Regions from separate parts of the Novosphingobium sp. TCA1 genome, predicted to be linked through region 3. Evidence: riboswitches for the same ligand, from Rfam matches in the RefSeq annotation. Region 3 holds a riboswitch; each other region holds the start of a gene.
What was found. Region 3 has a riboswitch for cobalamin ahead of NTCA1_RS15680 (TonB-dependent siderophore receptor). Riboswitches for the same ligand answer to the same signal wherever they lie in the genome.
Positions count from the first base shown of each region.

Region 1: another riboswitch for cobalamin. It lies ahead of NTCA1_RS19650 (TonB-dependent siderophore receptor); the one in region 3 lies ahead of NTCA1_RS15680 (TonB-dependent siderophore receptor).
Region 2: another riboswitch for cobalamin. It lies ahead of cobW (cobalamin biosynthesis protein CobW); the one in region 3 lies ahead of NTCA1_RS15680 (TonB-dependent siderophore receptor).

Region 1 is NZ_BLJH01000019.1:100,134-104,906, forward strand. Features, by position in the region: gene NTCA1_RS19645 (cobyrinate a,c-diamide synthase) at 1-439, opposite strand, end outside; cobalamin riboswitch at 593-803, opposite strand; cobalamin riboswitch at 864-1,055, shown strand; gene NTCA1_RS19650 (TonB-dependent siderophore receptor) at 1,222-3,156, shown strand; gene NTCA1_RS19655 (DUF1636 domain-containing protein) at 3,156-3,563, shown strand; gene cobT (nicotinate-nucleotide--dimethylbenzimidazole phosphoribosyltransferase) at 3,560-4,588, shown strand; gene NTCA1_RS19665 (histidine phosphatase family protein) at 4,585-4,773, shown strand, end outside.
Region 2 is NZ_BLJH01000008.1:127,835-132,607, reverse strand. Features, by position in the region: gene NTCA1_RS11930 (histidine phosphatase family protein) at 1-486, shown strand, start outside; cobalamin riboswitch at 515-767, shown strand; gene cobW (cobalamin biosynthesis protein CobW) at 956-2,005, shown strand; gene cobN (cobaltochelatase subunit CobN) at 2,005-4,773, shown strand, end outside.
Region 3 is NZ_BLJH01000013.1:115,851-120,623, reverse strand. Features, by position in the region: gene NTCA1_RS15695 (TonB-dependent receptor) at 1-183, opposite strand, end outside; gene NTCA1_RS15690 (FecR domain-containing protein) at 309-1,352, opposite strand; gene NTCA1_RS15685 (RNA polymerase sigma factor) at 1,443-1,979, opposite strand; cobalamin riboswitch at 2,182-2,428, shown strand; gene NTCA1_RS15680 (TonB-dependent siderophore receptor) at 2,642-4,660, shown strand; gene NTCA1_RS15675 (PepSY domain-containing protein) at 4,665-4,773, shown strand, end outside.

The DNA of each region.
Region 1 (4,773 bases), on a different contig from region 3:
CCAGCGTCACGTCCTTGCGGTATGTCGCCAGCCCGTGGACCAGTGCGCCGAAGGTCTGCGCCATCGACGAACCGTCCAGCACCGCCATGACCGGCAGGCCGAAGCGCCGGGCGAGGTCGGCGGAAGAGGGGGTGCCGTCGAACAGCCCCATCGCACCCTCGACGAGGATGAGGTCGGCCTCCCGCGCGGCATCGTGCAGCAGCGCGCGGCACTGGTCCTCTCCGCACATGAACAGGTCGAGCTGATGGACCGGGGCGCCGCTGGCGACTTCGTGAACCATGGGATCGAGGAAGTCCGGCCCGCATTTGAACACCCGCACCCGCCGTCCTGCCCGGACGTGGCGGCGGGCAAGGGCGGCCGTGGCGAGCGTCTTGCCCTGTCCCGACGAAGGCGCGGTGACGAGCAGTGCAGGGCAGGCCGTCATCGGCGTGTCCGTCATCGTACGGGCCGCAGATATCGCCCGGACGGGCAGGTTCCAGGATGGCGCATGTTCAATTCCCCCCTTCGGTACAGACGCACGAATGTCGTCACGCGAAGGAGCCTCCCCCACGGGAGGCATCGCCCTCGTCCGCCCGGTACATCCCGCCCGCGCGAAGGATCGACGGCGAGGGGCCGGTTTCCTGACTTCCCGGATCCTCGCGCCTTCCGCCGCCTTCTCGGTAAGCCGTCAGGCTCCAATGGCGTTTCGGCGGGGCGCATCCCCGGTTACAGTTGCGGGCGCAGTGCCGGCTGCCACGGCCGATCGGCCGCAGTCCGGGCTTCCCGATCAAGCCCTTGCGGGCACCCCTTGCACCGGCACGACTATGGAACTTCGCAGGTTCGCGCAAGCGCCTCTCATCTTGCGCCGCCGACCTCGCGGCGATAGGGGCGCTGCTGCGACAGGTTCCCCGCGAGGGATCAAAAGGGAACTCGGGTGAAAGCCCCGGGCTGCCCCTGCAACTGTAAGCGGCGAGCCGTGCGGCCATTTCGCCATTGGGGGTGCAAGGCCCTGAGAAGGCGGCCGAAACGGCATTGACCCGTGAGCCAGGAGACCTGCCTGCCGCAGTCGTTCTTCGACCGGACAGGGTGAGCCGGCCGAACGGGGCATTTCCTCGCCGAGCGACAGCCATTGCCGTGCCGGTTTGCGGCGCGAAGGGGCCTGTCGCCGTCTGTCGCGGCTGCACGTCCTTCGCCTTGCATATCGGCCCGGTCGGGTTCGATCGCTGGCTTGAAGGACATGCCGTGAACTGCCGAATTACCACTGCCACCACCCTTGCTCTTGCCCTGACCGCCTATCCTTTCGCGGCCCAGGCCGAAGGCGCCGACGACGCCTCGTCGGACCGTATCGTCGTCTCCGCGCTGCGCACCCCGGTCGCGGCGGATCGCGTGGCGGATAGCGTGACCGTGCTGGACGAAGCGCAGATCGTCGCCGCGCAGCCCATCGCCCTCACCGATATCCTGCTGCGCACGCCCGGCATCAGCCTTTCGCGCAACGGCGGCTACGGCACCACCACCTCGCTGCGTATCCGCGGCGCCGACGCCGGGCAATCGGTCATGGTGATCGACGGCATGCGCCTGTCGGACGCTTCGTCCACGGCGGGGGGCTACGGCTTTTCGACGCTCTTCGTGGACGATGCCGAACGGATCGAGATCCTGCGCGGGCCGCAGTCGATTCTCTGGGGCAGCGACGCCATCGGCGGCGTCGTCAACGTTCGCACCCGCCGTCCGACCGAGCCGCTGGAAGGCAGCTTCGCCGTGGAAGCGGGAACCCATGACACCGTTTCCGCGCGCGCCGGTCTGGGCGGCACGTCCGAAGCGATCGACTGGCGCATCGCCGCCTCGCGCTTCACCACCGACGGCATTTCGGCCCGTTCCAACGGCACCGAGGACGACGGTTTCCAGCGTTCCTCCGCCAGCGGCACCCTGACGTTTCGCATCACGCCGGACGTTTCGCTGGACTTGCGCGGTTATTGGTCCGATTCCCGCAACGATTTCGACGGGACCTCGGGCGATACGCGCGCTTATGGCCGGACCGAGGAATGGTCGGGCTATGCCGGGCTCAACTTCGCGCTGCTCGGCGGGAAGCTGGTGAACCGGGTCGCCGTGCTCCAGACCGAGACCGACCGGGCAAACTACGATCCCGCGCGCTCCATCCGCCAGATCACGTTCGACGCCCACGGCCGGGGCCGCCGCTTCGAATATCAGGGCACCTACACGTTCTCGGAAGCCGTCCAGGCCGTGTTCGGGGCCGAGCGCGAGGAGCAGCGCATGACCACGGCCTCGCCGTCGAACAGCGCCGCGCCCTACACGCTCACCCCGACGAAAGCCGATACCGACAGCGTCTACGGAGAACTGCGCGTGACGCCGCTGACCGGGCTGACCCTGAACGGCGGTGCGCGTTACGACCATCAGTCGCGCTTCGGCGGCAATACCGTGTTTTCGGCAGGCGCGGTCTATACGCCCAACCAGGGGGCCACGGTGCTGCGCGCCAGCTATGACGAGGGCTTCAAGGCGCCCTCGCTCTACCAGCTTTTCAGCATGTACGGCGTGGACGATCTCAAGCCCGAAAAGGCCAAGGGCTGGGAAGTCGGTGCCGAGCAGGGCTTCGGCGAAGTGCTGCGGCTTTCGGCCACATGGTTCGAGCGCGATACCGACAATCTGATCGACTTCGCCTATTGCCCGACCAGCGGCGCCCTGCCGGACATCTGCATGGTTCCCGGCACTGCGACCTCGCGCTTCGGCTACTATGCCAACGTCAAGGCCAGCCATGCGCGCGGGCTGGAACTGGCCGCTTCGGCAAAGTGGGGCATTTTCTTCGCCGAGGGCAACTACAGCTGGATCGAGGCGGAGGACCGTACCCCGGACAGCGCCACTTATGGTCGCCAGCTCCAGCGCGTGCCGCGCCATCTGGCCAATGTCGAGGCGGGGGTGGACCTGCCGCAGGGCCTGCGCGCCAGCGTTGCCGCCCGCTATTCGGGCGAAAGCTACAATGCCGCCACCGGAACCGCCAAGCTGGACGACTATTGGCTGGTGGACTTGCGCGCGCAGTGGCAGGTCATGGAAAACCTCACTCTTCAAGGACGTATCGAAAACGTGGGCGACGAGAAGTACGAGACCGTAAGCGGTTACGGCACGCTCGGCCGCACCGTCTATCTGGGCGTGAGGAGCCGGTTCTGATGTTGCAGCCCGTCGAACCCGGTCCTTCGGTGGTCGTATGCAATACCTGCCGCCATTCCGCCGAAGCCCGCGAGGATGCGGATGGGCGGCGCGGCGGCGCGGTGTTGGCGGAGGCCATGCGCGCGGCGCAGGCAGCCGACCCGGCGCTCAGGGGCGTGGCGGTGCAGGAAATGCCCTGCCTCTTTGCCTGCCAGCGCCATTGTACGGTGGCGATCCGCGCGCCCGGCAAGCTCGGCTACGTGCTGGGCGACTTCGTGCCGGATGAGGACGCAGCCCGTGCGATCCTGGAATATGCCGTGCGCCATGCCGCCAGCGAGCATGGGCAGGTGCCGTACCGGGAGTGGCCGCAAGGCGTGAAGGGGCATTTCATCACCCGCACCCCGCCGGAAGGCTTCGTCGCCGCATGATCCGCTTCGAGAACCGCGCTGCCTTCGCCGAGGCACTGGCCGATCTGCCCGAACCGGAAGAGGCGGCGCTGGAGGCCGCGCGCAGCCGCCAGTCGGTGCTGACGAAGCCTGCGGGATCGCTGGGACGGCTGGAGGAGATCGCGATCTTCATGGCGGGCTGGCAGCGGCGCGAGCGCCCCCGCGCCGAGCTTGTCCGCGCGGCGATCTTCGCAGGTAACCACGGCGTCGCGGCGCGCGGCGTCAGTGCCTATCCTCCCGAAGTCACGGTGCAGATGGTCGCCAATTTCGAGGCGGGCGGCGCGGCGATCAATGCGCTGACGGCGGCCTGCGGCGCCGACCTGCGCGTGGTTGCGCTCGAACTCGACCGTCCGACAGGCGACATCACCTGCGAAGCCGCCATGAGCGAGGCGGAGTGCCTTTCCGCGCTCAATGCCGGGGCGGCGGCGGTCTCGGCGGACAGTGACCTGTTCTTCGTGGGCGAGATGGGCATCGGCAATACCACGCCTGCGGCTGCGCTTGCTGCGCAAGTCTTTGCAGGCGCGCCGGGCGACTGGGTGGGGCGCGGCACCGGGGTCGACGATGCGGGCGTGGCGCGCAAGGCCGAGGCCGTGGCGGCAGCGCTGGCGCTCCATGGCGCGCACTGCACGGACGCCTTCGAGACCCTGCGGCGCCTTGGCGGGCGCGAGATCGCGGCTATGGCCGGGGCGGTGCTGGCGGCGCGGCGGCTGCGGGTGCCGGTCCTGCTCGACGGGTTCATCGCCTGCGCGGCGGCGGCGCCGCTGCTGGCCGATAATGCCGCTTTCCTTTCGCACTGCCTGGCCGCGCATTGTTCGGCCGAGGCCGGGCATGTTCGCCTGCTGGAACGCTTCGGCCTAGATCCCTTGCTCCATCTCGGCATGAGGCTGGGCGAGGGGTCGGGCGCGGCAGTGGCGGTGCAGATCGTGCGCTCGGCACTTGCCGCGCATGACGGCATGGCGACTTTCGCCGAAGCCTCCGTGGCAGGCGCCGGGGCGGCTTCGGCGTGAACGGAATCCTTGTCCACCTGATGCGACACGGCGCGCCGCAGGAGCCTGGCCTCCTGCTGGGACACCGGGACGACGCGCCGACTCCGGCCGGTGTGGCGCGCTGCATCACGCGGGCGGCGGGGCTGGCGTTCGATCGGATCGTCTCCTCCGATTTGCGCCGTTCGAGCATCCCCGCCGCGCAGATC
Region 2 (4,773 bases), on a different contig from region 3:
GCCCGCGACGCCGTGCGCTCGGCTTTGCCGGACCGCTTTCGCATCGCAGTGCATCGCAGCCCCGCCCGCGCAGCTGCCGAGACCGCTGCCGCGATGGGGCTGGCGACGCAGGAACAGGCCGCCCTCGCCGATCTCTCTCACGGTGCCTGGACCGGCCGCAGTTTCGCGGACATCGAAAGCGCCGAACCGGGATCGATTGAACGCTGGCTGGCAGATCCGACCCAGGGCGTTCCCGGCGGCGATTCGATGGAACAGGCGCGCAGGCGCGTCGGCGCATGGTTGGACGAGGTTGCCGCCTTCGACGGGCCGGTCTGCGCCATCACCCATCCGATGATCGTCCGCGCCGCCCTCTCCCACGCGCTCGGCTTGCCCTTGCACGCGACGCTTGCCGTCGATGTGGCGCCGCTCTCGCGCACGGTGCTTTCCTTCAACCGCACCTGGCGATTGCAGTCGCTGGGGCTTGCGAGCGAAAGCATGCCCAGCTAATCGCCGGATGGCCGGAACGCGAAGGCGTTTCGGCAAAGATCGCGCCGGTGCCCCGCAAGGGGCTTAATACGGGAACACGGTAGAGCTTCTCCCTTCAGAGTTTGCTCGAATCCGGGGCTGTCCCTGCAACTGTAAGCGGCGAGCGCGATGCACATCGCGGCGAGACAAGGATCTCCGCCGCAGCCACTGGGCCGGACGCTAAGTCATGCGAGGCCTGGGAAGGCCGTGCATCACGCCCTGACCCGCGAGCCAGGAAACCTGCCTGCGCCGATGTCGCTCTTGCCCGGGTCCAGGGGATGGCCAAGGCACGGTAACTCTTCCGTCTGAGCGACGTGATGCATGCGGCCGGGGCCGCAGCGGCATGCCGTGTCGGGCGCCCGTGCGCCGGTCCGATCCGGCGCGCCGCCATCGCTGCATTCGCGGCGGAAAGCCCCGCCGTTTCAGGTCGCTGGCGCGCGGGAGACGATACATGAGCAAAGTTCCCACCACCGTCATCACCGGCTTCCTCGGCGCCGGCAAGACGACGCTGATCCGCCACCTCCTCCAGAATGCCAAGGGCCGCCGCCTGGCGCTGATCATCAACGAATTCGGCGATGTCGGCGTGGACGGCGAACTGGTGAAGGGCTGCAACGACGAGGCCTGCCCGGAAGACGACATCGTCGAACTGGCCAACGGCTGCATCTGCTGCACCGTCGCCGACGATTTCCTGCCGACCATGCAGAAGCTGCTGGACCGCGAAAACAAACCCGATCACATCATCATCGAGACCAGCGGCCTGGCCCTGCCAAAGCCGTTGGTAAAGGCCTTCCAGTGGCCCGACATCCGCACCCGCGCCACCGTTGACGGCGTGGTCGCGCTGATCGACGCCGATGCCGTCGCGGCGGGCCGTTTCGCCACCGATGAGGCCGCGCTGGCGGCAGCCCGCGCGGCGGACCCGATGCTGGACCACGAGAGCCCGCTGGAAGAACTGTTCGAGGAACAGCTGGGCTGCGCCGACATGGTGGTGCTCAACAAGACCGACCTCGTCGATGCCGATGCCCTCGCCCATGTCGAGACGCTGGTGCTAGCCGAGACGCGCCCCGGCGTGAAGATCGTGCGTGCCGATCACGGCGCCGTCGATATCGCCGCGCTGCTGGGCATCACTGCCGCGGCCGAGGACGACCTCGATTCCCGCCCCTCGCACATCGACGGGCTGGACGAGGATCACGACCATGACGATTTCGACAGCTTCGTGGTCTCTGGTGGCGATGTGGTCGATCTCGAAGCCCTTCTCGCCCGCCTGAAGGACCTGATAGCAGAGCATGACGTGCTGCGCATCAAGGGCATGGTCGCAGTCCGCGGCAAGCCCAGCCGCCTTGTCGTCCAGGCCGTTGGCCCGCGCATCCAGCACTTCTATGACCGCGCATGGCTGCCGCAGGAAGCGCGCCGCACGCAGTTGGTTATCATCGGCCAGAAGGGTCTGGACCGCGCTGCCATCGAGGCGGGGCTTGCCGGGGTTCTCGGTACTGTAGACGCCTGATGCACCTGCTCTCCGCCACGCCGGGGACGATCTCCAACGGCGAGGAGGCGATCGACCTCGACCAGTCTCCCGGCGACATGGTGATCCTCACCGTGGCGGACAGCGAACTCGCCTGCTTCGCGGGCGCGGCGGCGCGCATGCCCGAAGGCGCACCCAGCATTCGCCTCGCCAACCTGCTGCAACTGCGCCACCCCTATTCGATCGACCTCTATGTCGAAAAGGTGATCGCCAAGGCCAAGTTCGTCTGCGTGATCCTGCTCGGCGGCAAGAGCTACTGGGGCTACGGCATCGACGAGATCGCCCGCGTCGCGCGCGAGAACGGCATTGCCTTCGCCGCCATTGCCGACGGGCGAGAGGCTGACCCCGCACTCGACCGCGCCTCCACCCTGCCCTCCGACCTGCGCGAGCGGATGCGCGACTATTTGCGGCAGGGCGGCACCGCCAATGCCCTGTCGTTCCTGCGCACCGCTGCACGCACCATCGGCCATGACACGGGCGAGCCGGACGATCCGGTGCCGGTGGCCGATGCCGGGCTCTACCTTGCCGGCACCGAGCGCGCCGGGCTTGCCGAAGTTCAGGCAGGCTGGACCCAAGGCCGCCCGCTGGCATTGCTGGTGTTCTACCGCGCACTGATGATCGCGGGCACGCTGGACGCCGTGGATGCGATGATCGCGGCACTTCAGGAGCGCGGCTTCAACATTGCCGCCGTCCACGTCCGCGCCTTGCGGGAGCCTTTCGCGGTAGACTGGCTGGGCGGATTGCTGGGCGAGATCGCGCCCGATGTGATCGTCAACGCCACCAGCTTCGCCTCCTCCTCCGCAGGCGACGATCGCAAGCCGGGCATTCTGGAAAAGGCGGACTGCCCGATCCTGCAAGTCGCCTTCGCGGGCGTCGAGGAAAGCGAGTGGCAAGGCGCCGCACGCGGCCTTGGCCCGCGCGATCTCGCCATGAATGTGGCGCTGCCCGAAGTGGACGGCCGCCTGTTCACCCGCGCCGTCGCCTTCAAGGCCGCCGAGCGTTTCGACGAAGTGACCCAGTGCGGCATCGTCGTCCCCCGCGTCGCACCGGACCGGGTGGCCTTCGTTGCCGATCTCGCCGCCAACTGGGCGAGCCTGCGCCGCACGGCATCCGCTGAGCGCCGCGTCGCACTGGTGCTGGCGAACTACCCCAACCGCGACGGACGCATCGGCAATGGCGTCGGCCTCGACACCCCCGCCAGCACCGCCGCGATCATCGCCGCGCTGGCCGAGGCAGGCTATGACACCGGCGATGCTCCAAGGGACGGCGCCTCGCTGATGCGTGTGATGACCGGCGGCGTGACCAACGACCTGACATCGCTGGACCGCGCGGGTGAAGTTTCGCTGCCGCTTTCGGCCTACGAAGCCGCCTTCGCAGCGGTGCCCGATAGCGCGCGCAAAGCCATGTCCGAACGCTGGGGAGAGCCGTCTGCCGATCCCTTCGTGCGGGACGGCGCGTTCCGTCTGCCGGTCCACCGCTTCGGCAATCTCGCCGTCGCCGTGCAGCCCGCGCGCGGCTACAACATCGATCCCAAGGCCAGCTATCACGACCCGGCCCTGCCGCCGCCGCACGCCTATCTCGCCTTCCACGTCTGGCTCGCGCAGGACTTCCGCGCGCAGGCGGTGGTCCATGTCGGCAAGCACGGCAATCTGGAATGGCTACCCGGAAAGGCCATCTCGCTCTCGCGCGCGTGCTTCCCGGAGATTTGCGCCGGGCCGCTGCCGCAGCTTTACCCCTTCATCGTCAACGACCCCGGCGAAGGCACGCAGGCCAAGCGCCGCATCGGCGCGGTGGTCGTCGATCACCTCACCCCGCCGCTGACCCGCGCCGAGACTTACGGCCCGCTAAAGCAGCTTGAGGCGCTGGTGGACGAATACTACCTCGCCGCCGGGATGGACCCGCGCCGCCTCAACCGGCTGAGGCGGGACATTCTCGATCTGGCGCGCAGCCACGGCCTCGACCGTGACGCCGAGGCCAGCGGCGACGATGACGACGCGCTTTCGGCCATCGACAACTACCTCTGCGAGCTGAAGGAATTGCAGATCCGCGATGGGCTGCATGTCTTCACCCGGTCACCCGAGGGCCGCTTGCGGCGCGACCTGCTGGTCGCGCTGGCCCGTACGCCGCGCGGGTATGACCATGCCGGGCAGGCCTCGCTGCTGCGGGCGATGGCGGACGATTTCGGGCTGGACTTCGACCCGCTCGACTGCCGGATGGGTGATCGCTGGGACGGTACGCGGCCGGAAGCACTTGCGGCGGTTTCGGATGAACCCTGGCGCACGCACGGCGACACCGTCGAACGGCTCGAACTGCTGGCGGCCAATTTGCTCGACCGCCTCTCCGCTCATCGTCACCCTGAACTTGTTTCAGGGTCCATCTCGCCGATAGACCCACCGGTTGAGGGCGAGAAATGGATGCTGAAACAAGTTCAGCATGACGGCAGCCTATCAGGAAATGGGTTGGGCGAACGCACCGCAGCCGTTCTTGACGCCATCCGCACCGACCTCGCCCCCCGCATCGACCTTTGCGGCCTGCGCGAGGCCGAGGCCTTGCTTGCCGGTCTCGATGGCCGTTTCGTGCTGCCCGGCCCCTCCGGCGCGCCCACGCGCGGGCGGCCTGATGTGCTCCCCACGGGACGCAACTTCTATTCGGTCGATACCCGCGCCGTGCCCACCCCCGTAGCCTGGGAACTCGGCCGCAAGTCCGCCGATCTGCTGGTGGAGGACTATCTCCAGCGCGAGGGCGAGTAC
Region 3 (4,773 bases):
CGTGACGGCACCTTCCAGCGACTGGGGCGGAATATCGAACTGTACTTTCGCCTGCGAGGACGGCGCGCCCTGCGCCATGGCGGGCATTGCGGGCAGCATCGCCGCCGCGCTGGCACCGATCAGCAGCGCCCTGATGATCGACTGTGCTCGCCCGGCATGGGACGAGACTGAAACTTCACGCATGAAACCCCCGAATGATATTCGCTCAAGCGCGGCCCATGCACATGACTTGCAATAGCCGCTCATTCAGGTGACGAACCTTGGGTGGGCAGCGTCTCACACTCTCGCGAAATTTTTTCCGATAGCGCTCAGGCCGGGGTGACGACGATGATCCAGGGGGTGATCCGGGTCATCCGCGCCCCTCCCGAACTCAGCAGCGTCCGCAAGGAGCCGACCGGGTCGGCGAGGTCGTAGACGCCCGTGACGCGCGCCGATTTCAGCGCATCGTCGCGCATGAAGATATGGCCCCTGAAATGCCGCCCGAGAAGTTCGGTCACCTCCGCGATGCTGGCGTTGCGCACGGCAAGGCGTCCCGATCGCCAGGCGCCGATCTCGATGGGGCTGACGGCGACGAGGCCGTTCCTGCCGCTTTCCCGGTCGATGGTAAGGCGCTGGCCCGGCCGGAGCGCCACCGTCAGCGGCCTGTCGCCTGGCCGCTCGACCCGCACCGATCCCCGCGCGACGCTGACGCCCAGCGTCTCGTGCGTCATCGACACGTCGAAGGCGGTGCCCGTGACGGTCACGGTCATGTCCGCCGCCTGCACGGTGAAGGGGCGCGCCGTATCATGGGCGACATCAAAGAAGGCTTCGCCCTGAAGCAGGCCGATGCGGCGATGCGTGCCCGCGAAGTCTTGCGTGATCGCACTCTGCGCGCTCAGCGCGATCCGCGATCCGTCCGCCAGCGCGAGAGCCCGGTTCTGGGCGGTGCCGCTGGTCTCGTCCGCGCGCAGCTGGAGCATGACCTGCGGCCCGGTCAGGATCGCCACAAGCACTGCCGCCACCGCGCCCAGGGCAACGCGCCTGCCTGTGCGCCTGCTGCGGCGCGGATTGGAAGATGTTCGCGGCTTCGGCTCCCGGTCGACCGTTACCGGCACAGGCGGCAGGTCCGGCTTGGCCTCTCGCCAATCCGCGGCATGGGCGGGCGGCGTCTGCAAGGTCAGGCGGACGCTGCGCTCCAGCAGGGTCCAGGCCCTCCGATGAGCAGGATCGCTCTCCAGCCAGGCCTCGAATCGGGCGCGAAGATCCAGATCGTCCGGGGCGTCCTGGATGCGCAGGCGCCAGTCCGATGCCTCCACCAGCACATCGTCGGGCAGCGCGTGCTCTCCGTTTCCTGCAACAGGTCTGGCCGTCATGGATGTATCGCCTCGTCGAACCCACACAAAAGACGAGTCTCGCGCGCGCCTGTCTCAATCTGCTTCTCAACCTGCGTCTCAATTTGCATCTCAACCGGCATCGTCGTCCCCCTCCGGCCCCATGCGCTCGACGCTGCGCATGACATGAATCATCGCATCCTGCACCAGCCGATGCGCCGTCGCGCGCGACACGCCGAGCTGCTGCGCGATCTGGGTCGAGGACATCTCTCCGAACACGCTCATTTCGTAGGCGCGCCGCTTCTTCTCCGGCAGGCTTGCGAGAGTCGCCAGAACCAGCCGTGCCTCGTCGCCGCAGAGCAGTTCATCCTCGGCCGACGCGGAAAGGGGCTGCGGATCGCGGGTCAGGGCATAGGCCGCATTGCGGCGCTGCTCGGCCGCATCCCGCCGGGTCCAGTCGATCGCGATGTTGCGGGCGATCCGATAGAGATAGCCGACCGGCGTGCGCAGGCCCAGCAGCAGCGGCGGCCGTGTCGGCACGAAGCGGAAGTAGGCTTCCTGCACGACGTCTTCGGCGCTGTCGCGCGATCCGACGATCGGCGTGGCATAGTCGACCAGTGCCGGCCGATGCTCCGCATAGATGCGCAAGCGGGCCTGTGCGCTGTTCAATGGGCGACCTTCTCCGACCGGCTGGCAGGTTGCAAACTTCGGCTTCATAGATTGTTGCGAATAACTTGCAATAGGCTCGGGCAAGAATGAGCGGCTCCGATCGAGCCGAGTATCGCCTTTGCGAAGATCGCCGCGCAAATCGCGCTTGCGCCCTTCAAGCTCCCAAGCTAGCGCACCGCATCCGCCTTCGCTGAACAGGGAGGGCGGAAAAGATCGCGCCGGTGCCTCGAAAGAGGCTTAAAATGGGAACACGGTGAGAGGGTTTCGATCCTCGAATCCGAGGCTGTCCCTGCAACTGTAAGCGGCGAGCGCGATACACATCACGCGGCAGGGCAAGTGCGCCTGTCGTAGCCACTGGGCCGGACGCTAAATCCTGCGAGGCCTGGGAAGGCCGTGTATCAAGCCATGACCCGCGAGCCAGGAGACCTGCCTGCGTCCGGTCGCTCTTGCTTTGGCCCAGGGGATGGCCGGGGCACGGTGTTTCTCCGTCTGAGCGACGAACCAGCGGCAGGGGCCGCACGGTGCGCTGAGCGGTCGTCCCTTCGTTATGGGCGCCCGGCCGGTCGGTGCGCCGGCCTTTCGTGAACGCCGGTCGGCGCGCCGACCGTTCGTGAACGGCAGACCCCTGCTTCGGATCGCATGGCGCTCGACAGGGGGATGAAATGAAGTTCGCTATAAATTCGCCCGCCGCGCTGGCCGCGGTGCTGGCTCTTGCCTGGAGCACGCAGGCCCATGCCGAGGAAACCGGTGAAGACGCCGGTGAGGATCGGGCCATCATCGTCACTGGCACCAGCCTTGAGGAGACGCTGCCGCAGGAGCTTTCCCGCTACGGCAACGACGTGGTGACGGTCAGCGAAAAGCAGATAAAGGACAGCGGCGCGGTAGACGTGGTCAAGGCGCTGGAATCGGTGCCCGGCCTCTACATTCGCGCCCGCAACGGGCCGTTCACTTACGTCGACGTCTCGCTTCAGGGATCGCGCACGCAGGACGTGCTCTGGACGATGGACGGCATCCGCCTCAACAACCGCCTCTACGGTGGAACGTCGCCCAACGACACGCTTCCCGCCAGCATGATCGAACGTATCGAGGTGCTTCGCGGCGGCGAGAGCCTGTTCTACGGCACGCAGGCTTCGGCGGGCGTCATCAACGTGGTGACGCGCGGCTTCACCGACGATTTCAACGGCCAGGTCAATGCCTCGGTCGATTCCTGGGGCGGCACCACGGTGGACGGCTACTTGCGCGGTGCGGCGGGCAACCACCGCTTCGTGGCCTATGCCTCGCACAACCGGTCGGAAGGCTACACGCCTTACAGCGCCTATCAGCCCAGCCTCACCGATCGCCATCTCGGCTATGACTTGTGGTCGGCGGGTCTCAAGTACCAGTACGACCTCGCCCCCGATCTGGCGCTCAACGCCCAGTACCAGCATACCGAGGCGAAGCTCGACAACCTCTCGCCCACGCGCATCCGCGAGAGCCGCAACGATCGCAACGAGGAAATCGCCAGCCTCCGCCTCGATTACACCGGCAGCGATGCCGTGCAGTTCTTCCTCAAGGGCTATTTCCATGACTGGAAGACGGCCTATGTCCAGATCCGCAATTCGCTTCCCGATCTCCAGCCGCAAGTGATCTACCCGGCAGGCACGTTCTGGGGCTATCGCGACTGGGGCGGCAGCGCGGTGGTCAAGCTCCACCTCCACCCCGGCCTCGAATACCTGCTGGGCTACGATTTCCAGAACTTCAGCGGCCGCGACGACGTGCTGCTGATCGCGCCGACCAGCGAACAGGTCCACGCCGGGATCTTCCAGGTGCGCACCACCGACGAGATTTCCTCCAAGGGCCGCCTTGCGGCAGGCCTGCGCTACAACCGCACGGACGGGGCGAAGAAGACGATCTGGAACGTCTCCGGCCGCTACGACTTTGCCGATGCGCTCTATGTGGAGGCGAACGGGGGCACGTCCTTCGTGCTTCCCGATGCCTCGCAGCTCTATGGCAACGACCCCTGCTGCGAGATCGGCAACCCGAACCTGAGCCCGGAGCAGAGCCTCAACCTCAACCTCTCCGCAGGCGGAACCCTGCCCGCAGGCATGGTCACGCTGGGCTGGAAGGCGACTTACTTCCATCGCCGCATCACCAACATGATCGACTACGATTACGATAATCCGGCCTATCCCAACGGCACTTACGCCAACCTCGACGGCAAGGTCCGCTCGCAGGGCGGCGAGTTCGAACTGACCGCACGGACGGCCGGGGGCTGGAGCCTCAATGCCAGCTACACTTACGCCCGCGTGCGGGAAAAGGGATCGTCCACCCAGCTCGACCGCAATCCCCGGCAATATGCGAAGGGCACCCTGGCCTATGCGCCTGAGGACCGGCCGTTCGGCGCCAATCTCGCGGTCAACTGGATCGGCGACGTCTGGTCCACCGCTTCGGGCTTCGGCCGCCGGAACTACGGCAACTACGCGCTCGTCGATGCCGGGGCCTATCTCTACGTGGACGGTGCGGCGCGCCGAAACCGCTTCGGCGTCAATGTCGAGAACGTGTTCAACAAGGAATATGCGACGCGCGGCTATCAGTCGGCAGTGACCGACCAAGGCGCGCTGGATGGCAGCAACAGCCGCTTCCTCTACTTCAGCCGGGGCGTGCCGCGCACGCTGCGGATGAGCTACGGCCTGAGCTTCTGAGGCCATGAGCACACTCCAGCCTCGGCCCTATCCTCGAACGAAGCGCTCGCGCAGCCTGCTGCCGCGCCCGATCCTTGTCCTTCATCGCTGGCTCGGCGTCTTCGTCGGCCTGC